DNA from 4 places in the Paenibacillus sp. JNUCC 35 genome. Region 2 is predicted to be linked to each of the others. Evidence: riboswitches for the same ligand, from Rfam matches in the RefSeq annotation. Region 2 holds a riboswitch; each other region holds the start of a gene.
The links. A riboswitch is a leader RNA that binds a small molecule or an ion and turns the genes downstream of it on or off. The one in region 2 is predicted to bind cobalamin.
Positions count from the first base shown of each region.

Region 1: linked by a shared signal. The riboswitch ahead of AC2TF6_RS16425 (FecCD family ABC transporter permease) and the one ahead of AC2TF6_RS01800 (energy-coupling factor ABC transporter permease) in region 2 are both predicted to bind cobalamin.
Region 3: linked by a shared signal. The riboswitch ahead of nrdI (class Ib ribonucleoside-diphosphate reductase assembly flavoprotein NrdI) and the one ahead of AC2TF6_RS01800 (energy-coupling factor ABC transporter permease) in region 2 are both predicted to bind cobalamin.
Region 4: linked by a shared signal. The riboswitch ahead of AC2TF6_RS11790 (class I SAM-dependent methyltransferase) and the one ahead of AC2TF6_RS01800 (energy-coupling factor ABC transporter permease) in region 2 are both predicted to bind cobalamin.

Region 1 covers NZ_CM177771.1:3,686,180-3,691,981, forward strand. The annotation lists gene AC2TF6_RS16415 (ABC transporter substrate-binding protein) at 1-792, opposite strand, end outside; gene AC2TF6_RS16420 (ABC transporter ATP-binding protein) at 798-1,604, opposite strand; gene AC2TF6_RS16425 (FecCD family ABC transporter permease) at 1,601-2,782, opposite strand; cobalamin riboswitch at 2,881-3,082, opposite strand; gene AC2TF6_RS16430 (ATP-dependent DNA helicase) at 3,186-5,102, opposite strand; gene AC2TF6_RS16435 (hypothetical protein) at 5,203-5,802, opposite strand, start outside.
Region 2 covers NZ_CM177771.1:378,742-384,543, reverse strand. The annotation lists gene AC2TF6_RS01815 (LysR family transcriptional regulator) at 1-358, shown strand, start outside; gene AC2TF6_RS01810 (phospholipase D family protein) at 581-2,164, shown strand; gene AC2TF6_RS01805 (permease) at 2,273-3,331, shown strand; cobalamin riboswitch at 3,551-3,752, shown strand; gene AC2TF6_RS01800 (energy-coupling factor ABC transporter permease) at 4,040-4,807, shown strand; gene AC2TF6_RS01795 (energy-coupling factor ABC transporter substrate-binding protein) at 4,804-5,091, shown strand; gene cbiQ (cobalt ECF transporter T component CbiQ) at 5,088-5,802, shown strand, end outside.
Region 3 covers NZ_CM177771.1:876,037-881,838, reverse strand. The annotation lists gene AC2TF6_RS04035 (ABC transporter ATP-binding protein) at 1-295, opposite strand, end outside; gene AC2TF6_RS04030 (hypothetical protein) at 428-742, shown strand; gene AC2TF6_RS04025 (aldolase catalytic domain-containing protein) at 943-1,896, shown strand; gene AC2TF6_RS04020 (hypothetical protein) at 2,186-2,596, shown strand; cobalamin riboswitch at 2,892-3,087, shown strand; gene nrdI (class Ib ribonucleoside-diphosphate reductase assembly flavoprotein NrdI) at 3,378-3,737, shown strand; gene nrdE (class 1b ribonucleoside-diphosphate reductase subunit alpha) at 3,724-5,802, shown strand, end outside.
Region 4 covers NZ_CM177771.1:2,536,801-2,542,602, forward strand. The annotation lists gene AC2TF6_RS11770 (YojF family protein) at 1-183, shown strand, start outside; gene bshB2 (bacillithiol biosynthesis deacetylase BshB2) at 210-866, shown strand; gene AC2TF6_RS11780 (spore coat protein) at 951-1,439, opposite strand; gene AC2TF6_RS11785 (aminoglycoside phosphotransferase family protein) at 1,638-2,543, shown strand; cobalamin riboswitch at 2,718-2,926, shown strand; gene AC2TF6_RS11790 (class I SAM-dependent methyltransferase) at 3,154-4,023, shown strand; gene AC2TF6_RS11795 (permease) at 4,198-5,283, shown strand; gene AC2TF6_RS11800 (TIGR03943 family putative permease subunit) at 5,311-5,802, shown strand, end outside.

The sequences.
Region 1 (5,802 bases), 2.9 Mb from region 2:
GCTGCGGCTGACCACCTCTTCCCAGCTGACTTCGACCCAGCTTTTCTGAATATCGTCGAAAATATTTTTGCCGCCGATCATGTTGATCAGGCTCGTAATGTAGGTGTTGGCCGCCGTGAAAGCTTTGTCTTCGCCGTTGTCGTAAATGAACACCTTCTGAGGAGTCCCGACCGTGCCGATTTGCTCCTGAATGTCTTTCAAGCGCTGCTTTATGCCATCCACAAGCTCATTCGCTTTGGCCTCCACCCTGAAAATGCGGCCGATGTTCAAAATATCCCGGTACACATCCTCCAAGGTCGGAGCGGCTTTATTGGAGGATTCCTGCAAATAGGTCTGAATCCCCTGTTTGGCGAGTTCTTCCCGGGTGCCCAGACTTTTCTCCGTAAACGCGCTTTTCCAACCCGCATAGGCAAAATCCGGAGCGGCCTCCGCGAAAACTTCCTTGGACGGATATGTTTTGGCGAGAACGGGAACCCGTTTGTAAGCTTCCTGCAGCTCCGGGAGGATCTGATCGTCCAGGTATGCGGTGCCGGCCATGTTTTTCTCCAGACCGAGCGCAAGCATTACTTCCGTGGCATGCTGATTTAAAGTCACGGCCCGTTTGGGCGCTTCCGAAAAATGAAGCTTCTGCCCCATATTATCAAGTTCTACGGCTGCCGCCGGTGTTCCCGTTGACTCCGCAGCCCCTCTCGGTACAAGTTCTTTGGTTGAATCGGAAGCGGAGCAGGCGCTTATAGCGGCCATGCACACAAGAGTGAGGCATAAGAATAAAGAAAGTTTAAGAGATCGCATAAGATTCAAAAGGATTCCTCCGTCTGTTTTAGTCTGGCGTTATAAAAAGATTCCGGCAAGTACGTAATGACCGGCTTGCCTGTCAGGGCGTGCCGGTTCACCTCGGCGTGAACGCCGAATATGTCCCGGAGAACAGCAGGGACGAGAAGCTCCGCTGGCGTTCCTTCCGCCGCAATCCTTCCCTCGCTGATGATGTAGAGACGGTCGCAATAGTAAGCCGCCATATTCAGATCGTGAAGGGCGGCCAGCGTCGTGATCCCCAGCGAGCGGACAAGTTCCATGATCTGGAGCTGGTAGCGAATATCCAGGTGGTTCGTCGGCTCGTCCAGAATCAGAAACTTCGCCTGCTGAGCCAGCGCCCGGGCGATAAGCACCCGCTGCTTCTCGCCGCCGGACAAGGTCGCGAAGCTGCGTTCTCCGAAATGTCCGAGCCCGACCGTGTCCAAGGCCCGGAGGCATATTTCCCGGTCCGCTTCCGTATCGCTTTCGTACCATTTCTTGTGGGGATATCTTCCCATCAGAACCATGTCCGCCACGCTGAAATCGAACTCGACGGAAGATTCCTGGCTGACGACGGCCATCAGTTCGGCCGCTTTTTTGTAGGGCAGATTCAGCAGCTCCCGCTCATCCAGAAACACTTGTCCCGCGTCCGGCTTAAGCTCGCGGTAGACCGTTTTGAGCAGGGTCGATTTCCCGCTCCCGTTCGGGCCGATCAGGCCAATAAACTCGCCTTCGCGGACGGCCAGGTTTACGGAGTCGAGGATTTTCCTGGCGCCTATGCTCAAAGTGAGATGCTTCGCTTCCATGTTCATTTAGAAGCACCTCCGAACGCGTATGAACTTCTGCGGAGCAGCCAGATGAAGAACGGGCCTCCGCATATCGCGGTGACGATGCCGATCGGCAGTTCTTCCGGCGCAAGCACGAGCCTGGCCAGAACGTCGGCCCATATGACGTAGACCGCCCCGAAAAGGACGCTGACCGGAAGCACCTTGCGGTGGTCGGAGCCGAGCACCAGCCGGACGATATGGGGAATCATCAGGCCGACAAAACCGATTGAGCCGCTGACGGACACGATCGTTCCCGTGATCAGCGCGGTTACGATCACCAGACAGGTCCGGAACGCCGGCACATTGACCCCCATCGTTCCCGCTGCGCCTTCCCCCACGAGAAGAGCGTTCAACGACCGATGCTGAAAGAGCAGGAAAACGATACCGGACACCACGATCAGAGCCGGTGCGGTGAGGTATTCCCACTTCGCGCCGGCCAGGCTGCCCATCAGCCAGTAAACGACGGAGCGGATGCCTTGTGCGTTCGGCGCCATCGTGACGATGAAGCTCGTAAACGCCGACATCATGCTCGCAACGGCTGTTCCCGCAAGCAGCAGCCGGGTGGTCGAAATGCGGCCTCCTACCTTGGCGAAGGTAAAGACAAGCGCCATCGCGACGAGGGAGCCGATAAAGGCTGAAACCGGCAGCGCGTATGCGCCAAGAAACGAGAAGCCGCCGAACAGCAGAACAAGGGTAGCCGCAACCGACGAGCCGGACGATACCCCGAGTATATAAGGATCGCCGAGCGAATTGCGGATTAACGCCTGGATCGTCACTCCGACCGCGGACAGGCCCGCTCCTACGACAAGACCGAGCAGGACGCGGGGAAAACGGATATTCCAGATAATATGCTCCTGCGCTTTCGTCCAATCCCGCTCGACCAGGCTGCCGATTCCCGGCATGTGAGATAGAGCGATCTTCCAGACCGTGACGGGCTCGATCCGCACGGAACCGAGCATGACGGCTATCGTCACGGAGATCACAAGGAGAAGCGACAAGCCGCCCAGCAGGAGCGGAAAAGCGGTTAGGGTGCGCGCCGTCCCGTATTTTTTTGCGGATGCGGAGCGGGCGCCCCCGGCCTCCCCGGTCTCCCCTACCGTTTCTTTGTTGCAAACCGATTGCAAGTCCTCACCTCGACCGTTGATATTTTTAGGGCTGTCCATGCAAAAAAGCGCCTCCCCCTTCGTTTGCAGACAAAGGGAAAGACGCTCGTAATTTCAGTACAGAACGCATCTAACACCTCCCTATCTCCCGTAGGTTGCTCGTGTTACGGATACAGGCAGGTCTCCTGGCTATCAGCGTCATCATCGGCAGCAGTCTTCCCGGCATGGATACCAGTGACTGTGGTTGCTGCGACTCTTCTGTTACAGTGGCGGGACCGCGCCGGTATTGCACCGGACTTCCCTATTAAGCTGTACCGCGTTAAGATTCCAGCGGCAAGCACCTGTACCGAGTTATTCAATTCATCGTCCGGCCTGTATTTTACACGAAATACGGAATGTGAACCGGAAGCATCTTGTCTATCATAGCGGATACGTCAAGAATCGGCAACATTTGACATCCCGCTTAATCCGGCAGCAGGCCCTGGATCTGCTCTCTGACCGTAGGATTATCCAGATCATGACCGAGAACGGACACCATGCCCCGGTCATCCCGTGACCGGATTAACCGCCCGATGCCCTGCCTCAGGCGGAGCAGCATGTAGGGCATGTCGACGTCTTCGTACGGCTGAGCCGAATCTTTCCGCTTGGCCGCAAAGACGGGATCGTCCGGAGGAAACGGAAGCTCCCAGACGATTACATGGGACAAGGACGGTCCCGGAATATCCAGTCCTTCCCACAGCGTTACCGCACAGAGGACACTTTCCTCGTCGTTCTGAAACGACGAGATGAGGTGGCTGATTTCCGCCGAGCCCTCAAACAAAAACCGGTAATCGGCGGACTCGGGATACCGTGTCATGTTCCGTTTGAAAGCGCCCAGCGCCTCGCGGGACGGGAACAGGATAAGCGCCCGCCCGTCGGATTCCTTGAGCAGTTCCAGAACCCGTCCGGTCTTGTCCTCTTCCGGCTTGTCGGGATACAGGTTCGCCTTCATTTGGGCGCTGTAATCGTAAGGGGAGGGAACGGAAAACGAAAGGAAGCTTTCGATGCCTAGACTGCCCGCCATATAGTCAAAAGAGCCGTTGACGGACAAGGTCGCGGAAGAAAACACGACCGGCATTTTTTTCGAAAAGACGCGGTCACTTAAAATCTCCTTGACCATTTTCGGCATGATAACCAGGGTGATTCCGTCGGAATCCTCCGTAACCCATGAAATGAGCTGACCGGGCTTATCGAACAAGCTCAAAGCAAGCTGAATCATTTCCAGGTGCTCCTCGACGATTTTGAGCTGGTAATCGTCCAGCGTGGACAGTCCGCTCTCGAATACGAGCTCTTCCTCGATCACGTCGATCAGCTGCCGGAACCGGCTTACTTGCCGTTTCAATTCTTCGCTCCAGGCGAATTCCTTGCGGTCCGAGGCCGGGACGGAATAACTGCTCTCGTCCAGCACGCGGAACAGCGTTTCACTCTGGACGATGGCCTCCTCGATGGCCAGGGCCAGCGTTTCTCTGACCTCGCCTTCCAGAAGCCGGATGACGATGCTTTCGAATACCGAATGTTTCAATTTGTAGGTGAGCGCGTTTTGCGCGGCCGTTTCAAGCAGATGCCCTTCGTCGAATACGACGGAGCTGTGGTCCGGCAGAAGAGGAAGCTGGCCTTCCCGTTTGCGGGCCTCGTAGGTCCAGACATGTTCCATGTAGAAATCATGGGAGCAAATAATCAGGTCGGCGGACTTGCGGTAATGCTCGCGCGACAACGTCTGGCCGCAGCGGTGCCGCTGGCTGCAGACGAGGCAGTCCTGGAACACGTCCCAGCCGATACGTTCCCACTGCTCGTCCGTAAGCTCAGGGTACTCCTTACGGTTGCCGTACGGATAAAAGGACTGGAGCGTGTCCGGGTAGTGGACGAACGAAGGAAGGCCGTGATAAATCTCGCTGAAGACTTCCTCATCGTCGGAGCCGCCGCCCCGGGTATCGTCCAGTTTATTCAGGCAGATATACTGGTGCTGCGACTTGCCCATCCGGGCGTCAATCGTCAGATCGAGATGCCGGGCGAGCTTGGCGATGTCCCCTTCGGGTTTGACCAGCTGCTCGATCAGCGACTCGTCCGCACAAGCGATAATCGCGGGCTTTCTCGTATAACGCGCATACATAAGAGCGTAAAGCAGATACACCAGCGTTTTCCCGGTTCCCACTCCCGCTTCCGCAAAGATGGTCTGTTTCTCCTGGTAAGCCCTCTCCAGCTGAAACGCCATATAAATTTGTTCGTCTCTCACTTCAAAACCGGCTTCCGGCAGAAGCTCGTAAAACACGTCGGCAATCCAGTCGCTTGCCTGCTGAATAAAAGGTTTTGTCGGATCAAATGCAAATGGATAATTTCTCAATCTGGCCGTGCCTCCACATCATCGTTACGTACATCTGTCCATTATACCGCAAAAGATCCCCCTGCGAATCCTCCTTTTTTTAGATGGTTTAGCAAGTGAATTAATTTTTTATATAAGTGGATGGAGTTAGATCTGTTTTATAAGTAATTATTCCTTGAGCTACATACCGGTTCTTTAAAATATGTCTTATTGTTTCATAATGCAGTTTAATTTTATATTTATCCAATTCCTTGTTAATATCCTTTAATGTGAAGTGAGTACCTGCCGGTAACATTCTTATGTAATTGTCAATAAACTTATGTGAATCTAAAGAGTGCTCTTTCTCTTCGTATATGACTGCCTGAACGGACTTTTCTGCGGCAGTTTTCAATTTTTCATCAATAATATTCATTATATCTTCTTTACTCAAGCCTTCTGTAAGCGCCCTATCTATCTGATCCTTTGTTTCATTATTAATTTCTTCAAGCTCGTCTCTTAAGATTTCTTTCTTGTCCATTTTATCAAGCTTTATGTCCATTTGGCTGGTTCTTTCACGCAGTTCCCCTAAAGCCGCATTTATTTGATCCTTAACGGCATCCGTTTTAGTCGCCTCTCTGACGGATATAAAAATAGCCACCGCTCCCAACGCAAATGAAACAAAGGTGGATACATAGGAAATAAAACCCATAAACATTTCCTTATAAACAAAACCAAATCCTAA
Region 2 (5,802 bases):
GCAGAACCAGACGTGGGTTTGGCGGGAGCCCGGGTCGGGAACCCGCGATTACAGCGATAGGCTGATCGCCGAATGGCAGCTGAACGTGAAGCGCTCCTTTATGTTCAGCAGCTCCCAGAGCGTGAAGGAAGCGGTGTCCGCGGGCCTCGGGATCGCTCTTTTGTCGAGATGGATCGTGCGCAAGGAGCTGGAATCGGGAGAAATCGTCCATCTGGGAGCCGGCGGCCGCCGTCTGACCCGGACGCTGACGATGGTGCGCAGAGCCGCGGGTGAAAACTCGAAGGCGCTGGAAGTATTCGTCCAGAAAGTTCGCGGCGCTCATGAGGCGATGCAGGTTCCGGGCCCCCCCGCACCCTGATCGGTCTCCGTTCCGTTTCCTTGCGCGGCACGACTGCCGCTGTCTTCGCTTCCGTTCTTCTTCCTGTTCCAAAACTCCCCTGCTTCACATGCCCCTTCCCGGCGTTAAATAGTCGGTAGCCTGTAACGGCCTGCCCCTAACCCCTGCGGGAGTCTATAGACTCCCCGCACCGGCGGACAGACAGGCTCCGTTACGTCCACTACAAGTACGGGGAGAATGCTCATGGAGCCCTTAAAACGAACCGAACGAAACCCTTTGCCCCCGGTCCGCTCTTCGGAAGATACACGGAAGCAAACCGAACAAAGCTGGCTCTCCTCGAATTGGCTGAAGGGCGGTATCCTGCTTCTTGTCTTTTTCATCTGGGCAGGTATCGTGGCCGCCGTTCATACACACAAAGCTTTGCCTCCGGGCCTGTCGTTCGAAGGAAAAGCCTACCGGGCGGAGAGCGTGGATTTTCTCTATGATCTTTCCTATAAAAAAGACGGCGGCTATCATCAGGAACAGATGATTTTCGACCGGGTCAACCAAGCTATCGCGGAAGCGAAGGAATTTATCGTGGTCGACATGTTCCTGTACAGCGGGTACTACGACAACGACCAGGCCTTCCCGCCTCTGAGCGGACAGCTGACGGAAAGCCTCCTGGACGCCAGGCGGAGACATCCTGACATGCCGATCACGGTCGTTTCCGATGAGGTGAACACGACCTACGGCTCGCACCCGTCTCCGGAGCTTGAGCGGCTCAAAGCGGCCGGTATCGGGGTCGTACTCACGGACACGAACCCGCTGAGAGACTCCGTCCCGCTGTACTCCGCCGTCTGGCGGATGGGGTTCCAGTGGTTCGGACAGTCGGGCAAGGGCTGGCTGCCCAACCCTCTGGCGGATTCCGCCCCCAAAGTGACGCTGCGCTCTTATTTGAAGCTTTTCAATGTCAAAGCGAATCACCGCAAAGTCGTCGCCACCGAAAATACGGCGCTGGTGCTGTCCGCCAACCCGCATGACGCCAGCTTCAACAACTCGAATATCGGGTTTCAGATAACCGGCAGCAAGGACTTCATCTCCGAAGTCGTCGGAACGGAGCAGGCCGCTTCCGTTATGTCAGGCGGACCCGCGCACCTTCAGCCGAAGGCGGCCGATAAGCAGGGGGAACCCGCACGTCCGGAAGCGGCGTCCGGAAACGGAACGCCAGAACCTGCGGCATCCTCCAAGGACGCCGTGACCGTACGTCTGCTTACGGAAGGGAAAATCTATTCCCGCCTGCTTGACAGTATCTCGGCAGCGCCCAAGGGCAGCGAGATCCGCATGGGTATGTTCTATCTCGCCGACCGCAAGGTCATCGCCGCTCTGCTGGATGCTTCCGCGCGGGGCGTATCCATCCAGCTGCTGCTCGATCCGAACCAGAATGCGTTCGGGCACAGCAAGACCGGGATTCCGAATCGTCCGGTCGCCGCGGAGCTGAGGAAGAAAACGGGCGGTAAAATCGCCGTTAAATGGTACAACACCGCCCAGGAGCAGTTTCATACGAAGCTGATCTACATCCGTCATCCGGACGGCAACGCCGTCATTAACGGCGGCTCCGCCAATTTCACGCCCCGTAATCTTGACGATCTTAATCTGGAAACGAACGTGGAGATAACGGCACCGGCAGGCAGCAAAATTACACGGGACCTCGACCGCTACTGGGACCGCCTGTGGAATAACCGGGATGCGGAGTATTCCCTGGAGTATCCGGCCTATGAGGATAAGCTGGTCGGCTTCAAGCGAATCGTCTATCATCTGCAGGACATGCTCGGATTTACGACTTACTGAATCCTTAGTTCTCTACTTGGAACAGGGATTTCTGACAGAAGTAGGCCGTTCTTTTTCCCCGGTGACTATGGTATAGTTGCAAGTGGATTTAGAAAGGTGGGACATCACGTGAATACATCTCCAACTCCGGCTTCCACCAAAAGCAGACCGCGCACTGCTTACTGGAAGCCTTTTATATTTATCGCCATTCTCATAGGCGGGTTGTTTTACGTAAAGTGGGAGCCCTACTTCCACAAAGCGCTTACCGCGGCGGCCAAGCACGACATCGGGAAGTCGATTCTCGCAGGCTCCGCCGAGCCTTCGCTGGCCGCGGCTTGGGACTACTCCGTCGTCTATTTCAAAGCCGTCTGGAAAGCCGCGATTCTCGGCATCGTCCTCGGCTCTCTGCTTCAGGTGCTGATCCCGCAAGACTGGCTGAAGCGGGTGTTCGGCAAGCGAACTTTCGGCAGCACGGTAGCCGGCGGACTTAGCGCCATGCCCGGCATGATGTGCTCCTGCTGCGCCGCTCCGGTAGCGGTCGGCATGCGCAAGCAGTCGGGCTCCATCGGCTCCGCTCTCGCCTTCTGGATCGGCAACCCGGTACTGAACCCGGCGACGATCATTTTCATGGGCTTCGTGCTTGGCTGGAAATTCGCCATTCTGAGAATCGCCGCGGGGATCGTGCTCGTGTTCGGCGTCTCGTACTGGGCGGAGCGCCTCGTCAAGAAGGACGATGCAGTGACCGGCGAGCTTCCGCAGACGCCGATTATGCAGCCGCAGTCCGGGCCGGTCGTCGTCCGCTGGCTGAAAGCGCTCTGGACGATGTTCTGGACCGTGGTTCCCGTCTATTTCATCGCCGTATTCATTCTCGGCGCCGCACGCGCTTGGCTGTTCCCGGCCCTCGATCCCGCGATCGGCAACAGCCTCGTCGCCTTGATCGGGCTCGCTTTGGCCGGAACCCTGTTCGTCATCCCGACCGCCGCGGAAATTCCGATCGCCAAAACGATGATGGCCCTGGGCCTGGGCACGGGACCGGCCGCCACGCTAATCATGACACTACCTGCGGTCAGCCTGCCGTCCCTCATTATGGTGCGCAAGGCTTTTCCAGCGCGAGTGCTCTGGTTCACAGCCGGTATGGTTGCCCTGACAGGAATCGTAACCGGCGTGGTCGGCATTTTCGTCCTATAAGTTCAGAGTTTGGGTTCGGGTTTAGTCTATAAAATAAAATTTCAGCGAGAGGGCCGATACCCCTCTCGTTTTTCTTTTCCGCAAACAAAAGAAAGCGATGTCAAAGGCAAGGGAAAAAGAGATTCCGAAACCGATTCCGGCAGTATTTCAGCCTTGAAATTCATGCCTTTTCCGCAATTGACAAGGTTTGGGACATCCTGTAGTATTATCACGGAAAACTGCATATTTGTGGAAACAGGTATTTTAGAGCCACTCTAAAATTTAAAAGGGAAGAACGGTGAAATGCCGTCGCGGTCCCGCCACTGTAAGGGGAAACACTCTCATTCACATCCGGCACGAAGCCACTGGAACTAAGACGTTCCGGGAAGGAGCCGGTATGGACGCCCCGAGCCAGGAGACCTGCCTGTTTTGACAGCACTGATACGACCTACGAGGAATAGGGAGGTGTTTGAGATCGCAAACTTTTTTTGTTGCGTGCATAAGACATCGTGTTCCCGTGCGAAGGGAAGGATGTCTTTTTTTGTGTGCGGAGAAGAGGTTCGGAGCCGGGAATTGCGGCATCGGAATCATCGGAAAGAGCTTGCGGAACTGGCAGCCGGGCGGCCGGTTTAACGAATCCGCGTCCGAAAGCACAGCAGGGGCATGGCCCCGTTCTGCCGCACTGGCCGCCGCTTACGGCGGACCCACATTTATGAAGGAGGATTTCCGATGAATATCCGTAAAACCCTGGCGTCTTTTCTGCTTATAGCCGGAATCGTCTGCTTCTTTCTGGTAAACGAGCCGGAGTCGGCTTACGCCATGCATATCATGGAGGGCTTTTTGCCGCCCTTCTGGGCCTTATTCTGGTGGGTGGTCTTCCTGCCATTCTTCATCCTGGGCGTCCGCGCTCTGATCCGAATTACAAAAGAAACGCCGGAGCTCAAGCTTATGCTGGGTCTGGCCGGAGCCTTTACGTTCGTCCTGTCCGCCCTGAAAATTCCTTCGGTTACGGGAAGCAGCTCCCACCCGACGGGTACCGGACTCGGAGCCATCCTGTTCGGACCGCTTCCCATGAGCGTCCTCGGCTCCGTTGTCCTTCTCTTTCAGGCTCTTCTCCTCGCCCACGGCGGGCTTACGACACTAGGCGCCAACGCATTCTCGATGGCCGTTGCGGGACCGTTTGTCGGCTATGCCGTGTACAAACTCATGATCAAATCGACGGGCAGGCAGAAGCTCTCCGTCTTTACGGGCGCCGCGCTCGCCGATCTGACCACCTATCTGGTCACCTCCGTACAGCTGGCGGTGGCATTTCCCGCAGCCGACGGGGGCATGCTCGCGTCTTTTGCCAAATTTGCGGGTATTTTCGCCGTCACCCAAATTCCGCTCGCGATCAGCGAAGGGCTGCTAACCGTTCTGGTTCTAGGCTGGCTGCAAGCCTATACGCCGCATGAAATTTCCGCTCTGCAGCGCAATTTGAAGGGAGCTGACCGTTCGTGAAAACGTGGAAGAAGAATGTCTGGATTCTGGTCGCGGTCGTCCTGCTTGCCGTGCTGCCGCTCATTTTCGTTAAAGGAGAGTTCGGAGGAGCGGACGGAGCCGCGGAGGAAGCGATTCAGGAAATCGCTCCGACTTACGAGCCTTGGTTCGCGTCGCTGATGGAGCCTCCGGCTGAAACCGAAAGCATGCTTTTCGCGCTGCAAGCCGCGCTCGGTGCCGGTTTTATCGGGTATGTGATCGGCCTGTATAAGGGGAAAGCCTCCAAACCGAAGCCCAAAGCATGATGCTCAAGCGGATCGACACGATTTCCTATGCCAATGCTTTCCGGGGAATCTCCCCCGTCTGGAAATGCGGATTTGCCGGCTGTCTCTTTATCCTGTCCTATGCCGGCGCTCCGCCCGTTCAAGCGGCCGTTTTCGGATGGATGACGCTTTGGACCCTGCTTTACGCACGTGTCCCGGGCAAACTTTACTGGCTCGTATACGGCGGCTCGCTGCTGTTCTTCGCGGCCAGCCTGCCTGCTCTCCTGCTGGAATTCGGAAGAAATACAGGGACCGGGGTTCCCCTTTCTTCGGGATGGATCATCGGAACGGCCGGTCCATGGACCGTTTATGTCACGGGAGAATCTTTATCCCGTACAGCAGAGCTGTTTATGCGGGTCTCCGCCTGCCTCGCTTGTCTACAATTTGTGTTGTTCACGACGCCCTTGCTGGAAATTCTTCAGGTGATGAAAAAAATCCGCATTCCTCAGATCGTGATTGAGCTGACCCTGATTATGTACCGCTTTATTTTTTTGCTCGCCGATACGGCTCACGCCATGCGGACCGCCCAGCGCTGCCGGGGCGGACAGAACGGATTCGCAGGCGGGCTGCGCGATACCGCTCTGCTGATCGTTCATCTGTTCGGCCGGACGATGCAGCGTTACCGCGGTCTGGCCTACGGGCTAACCTCCCGCGGCTTCACGGAACGGATCGAACTTGCCCCCTATGAAGCGG
Region 3 (5,802 bases), 500 kb from region 2:
CCAGCCCGTAGGCCGCCGCCGCAAGCTCCATGTGCTCCCACAGCGTGAGCTCCTCGTACAGCACCGGCTGTTCCGGCACATAAGCCACCGAAGCCCGTCCGTCGGCAAATTCGATGTTCCCCTCGACATCCTTCAGCAGGCCGAGCATGCTCTTGATGGTCGTGCTTTTGCCTGCGCCGTTGGGCCCGATCAGACCGATCAACTGGCCCTCCAGGATACGGAAGTCGATATCCCGCAAAATCGCGCCGGAATCGCCGTATCCCGCCTTTTTTATATGAACCGAAGCTTTTTCCAAATAAATTCCTCCATTTCCGCATCCAGCCTGCGTCTATCCCTTTTCAAACGGGGTATGCATATTCTATAGTAGAAGTATAGCAGAAATTTCTCCGGCTTCATGTTTTCGATTCTGAGTGTGAGGTGTCCGCGTATGCACAATCACAATTCCTCTGATATCGACAGCAACAAATCCGCCGCCATGTCCGCTTATCTGATTTTTTGTTTGCCGCTGATGGTTGCCAGGCATTCCAGATTCGCGATGTACCATGCGAACCAGGGGCTGCTGCTCCTGCTCTACGCGGTTTTCGCGCATCTGCTGCTCGGGCTGCTTCCGGGTGTGGAGAACCTGCTTATGCCTCCCCTGGATATCTCCGTCTTCGCGCTGGCTTTTATCGGAATCCGGAACGCCCATGACGGCAGAATGAAACCGCTGCCACTCATTGGTAAGCTTGTCCTCGTCCGGTAAACCCGGACTTACAAAAGAAGGCATGCGGCGCCGGAACCTGTAAAAAGGCGGATTCCCTTAGGGGGTCCGCTTTTTTATTTGACCGTCTGTCAGTTCTTTCGTTTGTCCGACAATTGCGCCGATTGATTGACAACCCTTATCAGATGCGTGATAATATAGCAAAAAGTTGAGCCGGTATGCGGCTTTTGGAGGGTACCGAAATGAAACACGATCAGCATAAAATTCTCGATTGTACGATACGCGACGGAGGACTCGTCAACAATTGGGATTTTAGCGTGGAATTTGTTCAGGATATGTATCGCGGCTTAAACGCAGCCGGCGTTGAATATATGGAGATCGGTTACAAAAACTCGGCCAAGCTCCTGAAAAGCGACAATGCGGGCCCTTGGCGTTTTCTGAATGAGGATTTCCTGCGTGAGGTTATCCCTACCAAAAACGATACGAAGCTTTCCGCGCTCGTGGATATCGGCCGCGTCGACGAGAACGACATTCTCCCCCGCGAGCAGAGCCAGCTGGATCTGATTCGCGTAGCTTCTTATATCAAAGATGTGGACAAGGGTCTGCAGCTGGTACAAAAGTTCCACGACATGGGTTACGAAACCACGCTGAACATCATGGCGCTCTCCCACGTGATGGAAAACGAACTCAACGAAGCGTTCGAGCTCATCAACAAAAGTCCGGTCGACGTGGTATACGTCGTCGATTCGTACGGCAGCATGAATCATAAGGATATCGACTATATGGTCAATAAATTCCAGCGTCTTCTTCCGGAGAAGAAACTGGGCCTTCATATGCATAACAATATGCAGCTCGCGTTCTCCAACACCGTAATCGGTGCCGAGAAAGGCGTCGAGTTCCTCGACACCTCCGTCTTCGGCATGGGCCGCGCGGCAGGCAACTGCACCACCGAGCTGCTCGTCAGCTACCTGAAAAACCCGCGTTACGACGTGCGTCCCGTCCTGGACCTGATCGAACGCCACATGGTCGCCATGCGCGAGAAAGTGGAGTGGGGCTACATCATTCCATACATGGTCGCCGGAACGCTCAACGAACACCCGCGCGTAGCCATGGCTGTCCGCAACACCGCAGACAAGGACAAGTACGTCGAGTTCTACGACAAGCTGACAACGCCGGAAACTATCGCCAACAATTAATCACCTTAAAAGATCCTTTCCTCCGGGAAGGGATCTTTTTGCTTTGCCGGCTCCGGGAATTTTGAAATCCTTCTCTCTCCGTTAACTTTCGTTAATTTTCTTAAAAATTTCGGTTTGGTATAGTGGTCCATGGAAAAGAACCCCATCTTATTAACCACTGGGGTGAGACCATGTCTGCCAAAACCAAACACGATGCTTTTGAAACAGCGCGCTTAATTATTTGTCACTCCGGGATAAGGAGCCAAGACCATCATGGAAGACGAAAATTTGGGCGATCCCGCTCTTTTCTTTGCTTATCCTTGCGCCAGTCACCGGTTTTGCTTTCTTATATATGCTCTTCTTCCGGGGCATTGAGCATACCAGCACCCTAATCAGTTTTACCGGCAAAGCGGATCTCTTCACTTTCTCCCTGGTCATCCTGCTGAGCTTCCTGTTCTTCGAGACTTTTATTCATCCTCTAATCCATGCACTGATCCGCTACGGACTCAAACGGCCTCCCTCTATTTACAGCAGACAAATCATTACGATAATTGCGGACTGTCTTCTGATTTATGTTTTTGCTCATCTGATTCCCGGTGTGTACATCAAGGATTTTTTATCCGCCCTTACCCTGTCTGTCGCTTTGCATGTGATCGAGTGGATACTTGCAGGACTAATGATCCTCTATAAAAAAAACGACAAAAAGAATCTAAACCTGTAAAAAAGGATCAAGCTCCGTTCGTCAGGAGCTTGATCCTTTTTCGTGCGTGCATGAACAAACTCCCGCGCAGCACATCGAAAATCAGCTTGGATGCACGTTCCTCCGCCGCCCGCAAAATTTGTCGAAATAAAAAGAATCCGAAATAAAATCTCGCCCGTTTATGGGCAGGTTATCACACCTTTTTCGCCTTATATCTCGGTTTTCCTCCCCTTGTTGGGTCCTTACGCACAGTTGACAAACCACAATATATTGAGGTAAATTCATATCTATCACCTACATATTCACTATATATAGACTATATATGGATTGGACAGGTTTCCCGCCTACTAGGCGGGAATCAAAAGGGAAGTCCGGTGAGAATCCGGCGCGGTCCCGCCACTGTCAACGGGGAGCGCCCCACCCATACCGCCACTGACGAATGCCGTCGGGAAGGCCGCGGAGGGGCGCAATGAACCTGGAGCCAGGAGACCTGCCTGTCTGAAAGACACCGCTGAACCTACGGGAGATAGGGAGGTGTCCGGACGTTTTTCACATACAGCCGCCTAGCCTGGCTGTCCCCCTCTTCCGCCTTCGGGCGGGGAGCCGGGCAGCCGGCTTGTACGCGCGGCTTCAGCCAGCCTTTTTGCAGAGCCGTCAGCGGCGCGCGAAAGGGCTGGAAGCTGACTGTGAATTTAGAGCCGCTCTTTGTCACACAAGGAGCGGCTTTCATCCGGGCGCGCCGACTACTTCCCGTGGTCGGCGCGCCCCGTATTTTTGAAAGAGTGGAAAGGAAGATGCTTCCATGCTGGTAGTTTACGATTCCCGTACGGGAAATGTTCAACGATTCATTAACAAGCTGAATGTGAAGGCCGTACGGATCGAAGAGGATTTGACGATCCAGGAGCCGTTCGTCCTTGTTACCTATACGACCGGATTCGGTCAAATTCCCGGCAAAGTGCTGGACTTTCTGAAACATCACTCTTCCCTTCTGCGCGGTGTAGCCGCAAGCGGCAACCAGAACTGGGGACAATCCTTTGCCCTGAGCGCCGACCGCATTTCATCGGCATACGGTGTTCCGGTGCTTGCCAAATTCGAACTTTCCGGCACGTCTAGCGACGTGGAACGATTCCATAAAGGGGTGCGCCATCTTGAAGCATATTGAACTGAACAACGAACTTATGATACCGGGGGAAGACGGGTTTTACCGTCTGGAGAAAGACCGCGAAGCGCTGGACGCCTTCCTTGAGGAAGTGCAGGGGCAGACCGTTCCTTTCGGCAGCATCAAAGAACGCTACGATTATCTGATCGGCGAAGATTTCTACGAGAACGTGTACGAACACTACACGCTGGAGCAGATCGAAGCCATCCACGAAACCATCCGCGAAAGCGGCTTTAAGTTCCAGTCCTACATGGCCGCTTCGAAATTTTATAAAGATTACGCCCTGCGTACCAACGATAAAAAGCAAGTCCTCGAATCGTACGAGGACCGTGCCGCCATCGTCGCCCTTCACCTGGGTGAAGGCGACATCGGCAAAGCCCAGCGGATCGCCAAGGCGATCATCGAGCAGCGCGTCCAGCCGGCAACGCCGACGTTCCTGAACGCCGGACGCAGCCGCCGGGGCGAAATGGTCTCCTGCTTCCTGCTGGAGATGGACGACTCCCTGAACTCCATTCAGTACGTCATCGGCACCTGCATGCAGCTGTCCAAAATCGGCGGCGGCGTAGCCGTGAACATGTCCAAGCTGCGCGGACGCGGCGAGCCGATCAAAGGCGTCGAAGGCGCCGCCAAGGGCATCATGCCTGTCATGAAGCTCCTGGAGGATGCCTTCTCCTATGCGGACCAGATGGGTCAGCGCCGGGGCTCCGGAGCGGTCTACTACTCCGTATTCGGCTGGGACATCATCGAATTCCTCGACTGCAAAAAGATTAACGCGGACGAGAAATCCCGCATCCAGACGCTCTCCATCGGCCTGATCGTGCCGCAGAAGTTTTACGAGCTGGCCGAGCAGAACAAGCCGCTGCACGTGTTCGCCCCGTTCTCCGTCTACAAGGAGTACGGCCGTCACCTCGACGATATGAATATCGACGACATGTACGAAGAGCTGCTCGCCAACCCGAACGTGAAGAAAAAAGTCGTCATGAGCGCCCGCGACATGCTGACCAAAATTGCGGTTATCCAGCTGGAATCCGGCTATCCTTACATCATGAACCGTTCCAACGCGAACCGCGAACATGCCCTGAAAGACATCGGCAAAGTGAAAATGTCCAACCTGTGCACGGAAATTTTCCAGCTCCAGGAGACGACGGAAATCGGCGATTACGGCCAGGGCGATATTATCCGCCGGGACATTTCCTGCAACCTCGCGTCGCTTAACATCGTGAACGTGATGGAAACGAAAAGCATCCGCGATTCCGTCCACAGCGGCATCGAAGCGCTGACTTCCGTCAGCGACAACACGACGGTCGCGAACGCGCCGGGCGTTGTGAAAGCGAACAAGGAGCTTCATTCCGTCGGACTCGGCGCGATGAACTTGCACGGCTATCTGTCGAAAAACCGGATCGCTTACGAAAGCCCGGAAGCGAAAGAGTTTGCGCGTGCCTTCTTCATGGCCATCAACTTCTACTCGCTGGAGAAGAGCATGGAAATCGCACGCGACCGCGGTGTCACTTTCGCCGATTTCGAACGCTCCGAATACGCGAAAGGCACCTATTTCGCCAAGTACGAAGAGAAGGATTACCGTCCGGAATCCGATAAAGTCAAAGCTCTCTTCGAGGGCATGAATCTTCCTTCGCCGGAAGACTGGAAAGCCCTGAAAGAACAAGTCATGAAACACGGCCTGTACCATGCTTACCGCCTGGCCATCGCGCCGACGCAGAGCATCTCGTACGTTCAAAACGCCACTTCGAGCGTTATGCCGATCGTCGATCAGATCGAAACGCGCACGTATGCGAACTCGACGACCTACTATCCGATGCCTTACCTGTCCAAGGAGAACATGTTCTTCTACAAGTCGGCTTACCGGATGGACCCGTTCAAGATCATTGATCTTATCGCGGAAATCCAGGAGCATGTGGATCAGGGGATTTCAACCGTACTGCACGTAAACAGCGACATCTCGACCCGCGAGCTGGCCCGCAACTACCTGTACGCCGCCAAAAAAGGCCTGAAATCGCTCTACTATACCCGCACAAAGCGGTTGACCATGGAAGAATGCCTGAGCTGCTCC
Region 4 (5,802 bases), 2.2 Mb from region 2:
CTGCAGGGGTCCATTGCCGGAAACGGCCCCTACCGGGTAGGGCTCAAAATGGAAGAAGGCTGGGTTTATTCCGAGGGGCTTACCCATTGGGATGAAACGGAGACGCAGAGACTGATTTTGTCGGGACATGATAAGGACGGCAAGCTCGTCGTTTCGCTGCAGTTGAGCCGCGCCCCTTTTTAACTTACAAAGAGAGAAGGTAGATGGAGATGGAACGACACATACTGGTCGTCCTGCCGCATCCCGATGACGAAGCGTTCGGCGTATCCGGTACGCTTGCCGGCCATATACGGCAGGGAACCCCGGTGACTTACGCATGCTTGACTCTGGGAGAGATGGGACGCAACATGGGCAATCCCCTTGCGGCCAACCGCGTGACGCTGCCTGAAATCCGTAAAGCCGAGCTTGAGGAATCGTGCCGGTCAATCGGAATTCAGGATCTGCGCATGCTGGGCTTTCACGATAAAACGATTGAATTCGAAGACCGCGAACTGCTCGTCGGCAAAATCCGCGGACTCATCGACGAGCTGAATCCTTCGCTTGTCATTACGTTCTACCCGGGCTACAGCGTGCATCCGGATCATGACGCAACGGGCGCGGCCGTGATTGATACGGTCCAGCGAATCCCCGTGGAAGAGAGACCGGTCGTTCACTGCATCGCTTTTTCCAAAGGATGCGAAGATGTGCTCGGCAAAGCGGATATCGTGAGCGATGTCAGGCCGTATCTGGGGCAGAAGCTGGGCTCGATCCTTGCACACAGCTCCCAGTTCCAGCTCAACGGAAAGCTGAGCGGCAAATCCGCGAACGACAAAGAGGTGCAGGAACGGTTCGGCCACGAGCGGTTATGGACCTACCGGTTTCAATAAAAGAATGTGCGGGGCGGAAGCCGTTGCCGCATGCCGAAAGACCGCCAAGGAGCAGGCGTATCGTTCCTTGGCGGTTTTTTGCCGTTATTCGAGGGAGAGGGCGGCTTGAGCGTTGGCCGCGTCGTTTTCCAGCAGTTCCTTCAGGTCATAAGCGGGGTACGCACCGTCCGCATACATCCGGTTGAACACTTTGGCGTGAAATTCGACCGCTCTCAACAGATGTTTCACAAAGGTTGCCCGGAGACGGGGAGTCGCGGTTTCCGTGAGGGCGCAGGCGTAGCCGCGTACGGCCGTTTTGGCAAAACCGAGAAGCTGTCCCGCTTCCAGGACGGGCAGCTCCGGATTTTTATTCCTGGAGGAAGCATGCGCTTTGGGATAATACGCCAGCAGCTCGTTCAGATTCTGCTCCAAGGTTTGTATCGCCTCTCTAAAGAGCGTTTGAAGCCCTTCGTCCGTAAGCGTCGGCAATTTTTGTTTAAACGCGATCAATTGTCCGGTTTGAAGGCTCACAAGCTCGTGAAGCTCTAAGGTTTCGTGCCAGGCGAGATGTTTGGGGACTTTTGGCAGGCTCATCTTCTCAGACTCCGTTCGTGGGGTTTCTAACAGCCTATGTGAAGGGGCCGAAATTAGTAAGTTGTCAGCATCTCCAGACGGAAGTTCAAGTTAACAGAAGAGTTAATGGGGAATAGTTAATTGTTAAATATTTAATACCTATCAGGGACACGACAACGATGCTAAGATGTTTTTAACCTTAACTAAGGAGTCCTCGGAGTGCCGAATAACAGCAGCCTTATTTCAAAAGCCGTTTTAATAGCAGAAAAAGCCGGATTAAAGGACATTACTCCTCTCGAGCTTGGTAATGGCGGGAACCTGATCGTTCATTTGGCCCCGTATCCGATTGTGGCCCGAATAGCCACTGTGCTTTCAAAAAATCATGCAGATTACGCCTACAAGGTACTGGTTCGTGAATTAAGAGCCGCACGTCATCTCCAATCAAAGGGAGTGCCGGTACGATTGCCAACTGACCGTACGGACGCAGGACCATACGATATTGGCGGCACATGGATGACGTTTTGGAAGTATGTTCCCCCTACAGAACTGCGGCGCCCTTCGCCAAGCGAAGCAGTTGAACTGGTGAATAGACTTTCACTGGCATTGAAAGATTTTACCGATGAGATTCCTATGCTTGGTGTTTGGGAGCGGACATGTCAATCGGCTTTTAGATTAATGAAGCATCCGGATCAGCGTATACAAAACTTGCTAAGTCTGTTCTTCGCGATGGATAGACAGATGCGTCTCGAAACAAGTTTGCTACTACCGTCTCATGGAGATGCCCATTCAAGAAACTTAATACCGAGTCCCGAAGGCTGGGTCTGGTCGGACTTTGAGGATTTATCCTGGATGCCCGCATACTGGGATTTGGCTTCATATGTAGGCAATCTTGCATTATTCAACGGAATTCAGGAGCCAACCTTTCAGTATATCTGGAGTCAGATGAATATTCAGGCCGATAAGCAAGCTTTTGGATTTGCTGTTACCGCACGCATCCTTATGTCCACTTTAGGTAACTTGGATTTCGCACTTTCAGGCAGCGGAGATTTGGAATTTGCATATAAACAGCTTGGGCTGGCAAAAGATTTTATTAATCAAATCAACCTGATTATGGAAGGGGAATAGCGGAGTCATAAACCGTCGCGGCTCCACTTAATAGTCCGAAGTTTGGTGGGCCCGCCTTACCGGTACATCTGCTTGCCCGTACGCTTCGGTCATTTGCCAAAACGCCTGATTTGGACTACTATTAACCGTGAAGTTGTTTGGCATGCATGCTTTTCTTAAGATAATGGACTATCAAACATTCTTTATTAAACAGGTTCCGGTTCTTTCTCCGGGGAGAGGGAACGGATTAAAAGGGAAGTTCGGTGCAATTCCGATACGGTCCCGCCACTGTAAGGGGAAAAGGGGGAGAGGCCCCGGCCGAAGCGCATCACGTCACTGGTTAATCCGGGAAGGCGCGCATAGGGTTCCCGAGTCAGGAGACCTGCCTGTTTACCGGTAACTTCATTCCTACGCGGATAGGATGGCGTTGATGCGAATGTTCTCCCTAATCGTCCGGGTCCCGACCCGAGCGTATTCATGCGATGAACCCAAACATCCTGCCTCCGGCGGGATGTTTTTATTTGTTTCGGATCGATTGACTCCTCCGGCTTTACACGTAAAATGAAGTCCGCCGCATTTTGATCAAAAGAAGTATGAACAAAGATCTTCAAACCGCATGGGGAGGCAAACGATGTATTACGGAGTCAAACTAAATACGAATTACAAAACCCTCTGGCAGGAGGGGATGAAGGACTGGGACGGAAATCTTCCCGTACGGATGACCGATGACGTCAAGGAAGAAGGGTTCTGGAACGCTTTTATGAAAAAGAAAGAACAAGCCGGGGTGGATTCCTGGGTCGCCAACCTACGCAAGGAGCTGATCGCTTTGATTGATCCCGGCGAGGATGTGCTGGAAATCGGTCCCGGCTGGGGAAACTATACGTTCGAAGCGGCCGAGAAAGCGGGTTCCCTCACCTGTGTCGACAGCTCCGAAAGCGTGCTTGCTTTCCTGAGAGCCGCAGCGGAGCGGAAGGGCTGGAATCATTTAAACTTCGTGCATGCCAAGTGGGAAGAGCTTCCCGAGGTGGAGCGAGCCGACGTGGTATTCGGCGTCAATTGTTACTACCGGATGCAGGAAATCGACCGGGCGCTGCTGCACATCAACAACACGGCGAAGCGTCTCGGAATCGCGGGGATGGTAAGCGGTCCCGAGAGACCGCACTACAAGGACATCCAGGAGCAGCTGGGCTGCCGGATCAAATTTCAACGCAGAGATTACATCCATTTGCAGAATCTGCTATATGAACTGGGAATCGATGCGAACTGTAAAATGGTCAACCTGCACAAAACATATGCCTACGATACGGAGGAAGAGCTGCTGAAGGACAACCTGAGCGCGGTTTTGGACAAGGAGTATGACCGCAGGAAGGCCGTTGATCTCTTGTACTCTTATGTGCGTGAAGAAGACGGCAAGCTGATTTACCCGCACAATTTCAAAGCGGCTCTCCTTTACTGGAAGCCGGAAAAACGGCTGGAACCTGCGGACCTCCCGCGGAAGTGATACGGATCGTGCAGGTTTAAATCCGAGCCGCTGAAGCATTATCCCGGTAACGCGGTTTCGCGTGCCGGGATTTTTTTTGGCTTCACGGACCGGACAAGGGAAGGAGCTTGTCATAGATTCGGGCAGACTCGCATAGAGATGAAGAAGAGGATCAGGGTAAGGGAGAAGTCTTTTTTGTTGAAAAACGTAATGATTACGATTAAAATAAAAATACTGTCTTACACAGGAGGAGAGAACGTGCATTTCAGCGGAGCAAGCAGAGGGATGAGAAAAAGACACCTGATTTATATCGCAGCGGGAAGTTTCCTGGCTATACTGGCCTGGCAAGCCGTGCGGACAGGGAATGCGGTGCTGCCGGACCCTTCGGTCATCCGCCTGTTCAAGACGATGTTTATCGGCATCGTGCTCGAAGCGGTTCCTTTTATTATGCTCGGTGTGCTGCTTTCCTCGTTCATGCAGGTCTACATCCCGGAGACCTGGATCCGCAAAGCGATCCCCCGGAATCCTTTGCTCGGATTCGTGTTCGCCTGTCTGCTGGGCATCCTCTTTCCGATTTGCGAATGCGGCATGATCCCGGTCGTCCGGCGGCTGATCAACAAGGGAATGCCGCTGTACATAGGCGTAGTCGTCATTCTGGCGGGTCCCATCGTCAACCCGGTCGTCTATGCGGCAACATACACGGCGTTCCGGATGAATCCCGAAATGGTGTATGCCCGGATGGGACTGGCCCTTGGAGTCAGCGCGTTTATCGGTTTGTTCGTGTACGCGTTTATTAACAAAAATCCTCTGAAACACAGGCTGGACTCGCTGTACGCCGAGAACGGACAAGACTGCGCGCACGTGCAGGGCGGCGGCAAATTCGTTACGATGATGGGTCACGCGGGCGGGGAATTTTTCGATATGGGGAAATATCTCATTTTCGGCTCTCTCCTTACGGCCGTTATTCAGGCGTTTGTGCCGAGAGGCGATTTGTCGGCGCTGGGGGAGGGGGAGGTGCTTCCGCATCTGTTTATGATGGGATTTGCCTACATGTTGTCGCTCTGTTCCACCTCGGACGCCTTTGTCGCTTCTTCCTTTCTCCAGACGTTTTCCAAAGGTTCCCTGCTCACGTTCCTCGTTTTCGGGCCCATGCTCGATTTTAAAAGCACGCTGATGCTTCTGTCCGTCTTCAAAACGAAGTTTGTCCTGCTGCTGGCCGTTCTTATCACGGTGACCGTGTTTGCCGGTTCCGTAGTGGTCGAGCATCTTTATTTCAAGTAACCTTTTGAATTGGGGGAGGTGAACCGGGTGGAAGACAGGCGCGCTTACGCCTTCCATTATTTTATCCGGGCGGCGATTCTATGCGGGTTTTCGTTTTATATCGTTTATCTGGTCAAAACGGGCGGCATGCCGCATTATTTGGCGCCCCGCCTGGTACCGTACGTCAAAGCTTCGGCGATCGCCCTGTTCGTGCTGGCCGTGATCCAGATTTATCTGGCTCTGCAGCCCTCTGTAGGCAAGGAACCCGACTGCGGATGCGAGTCCGATGTAAAGAAATCGAAGCTTTCGCATGGTGCGGCTTATTCCTTGTTCCTTTTACCGCTGCTGCTCGGCTTTCTGCTGCCCGACCGGGTAACGGGGAGCGATATCGTTCAAGTCAAAGGGATTCAATTGAATACCTCCAGCCTCCAAACGCAGAGGAACGCAGGTCCCCAGGACGATCCGCCCAAGAAGGAACTATCTTCCGGGGGGATAAGTCAGGGCGGGGAAGACACGGAAGAAGCCAGGCTCAAGGAGATG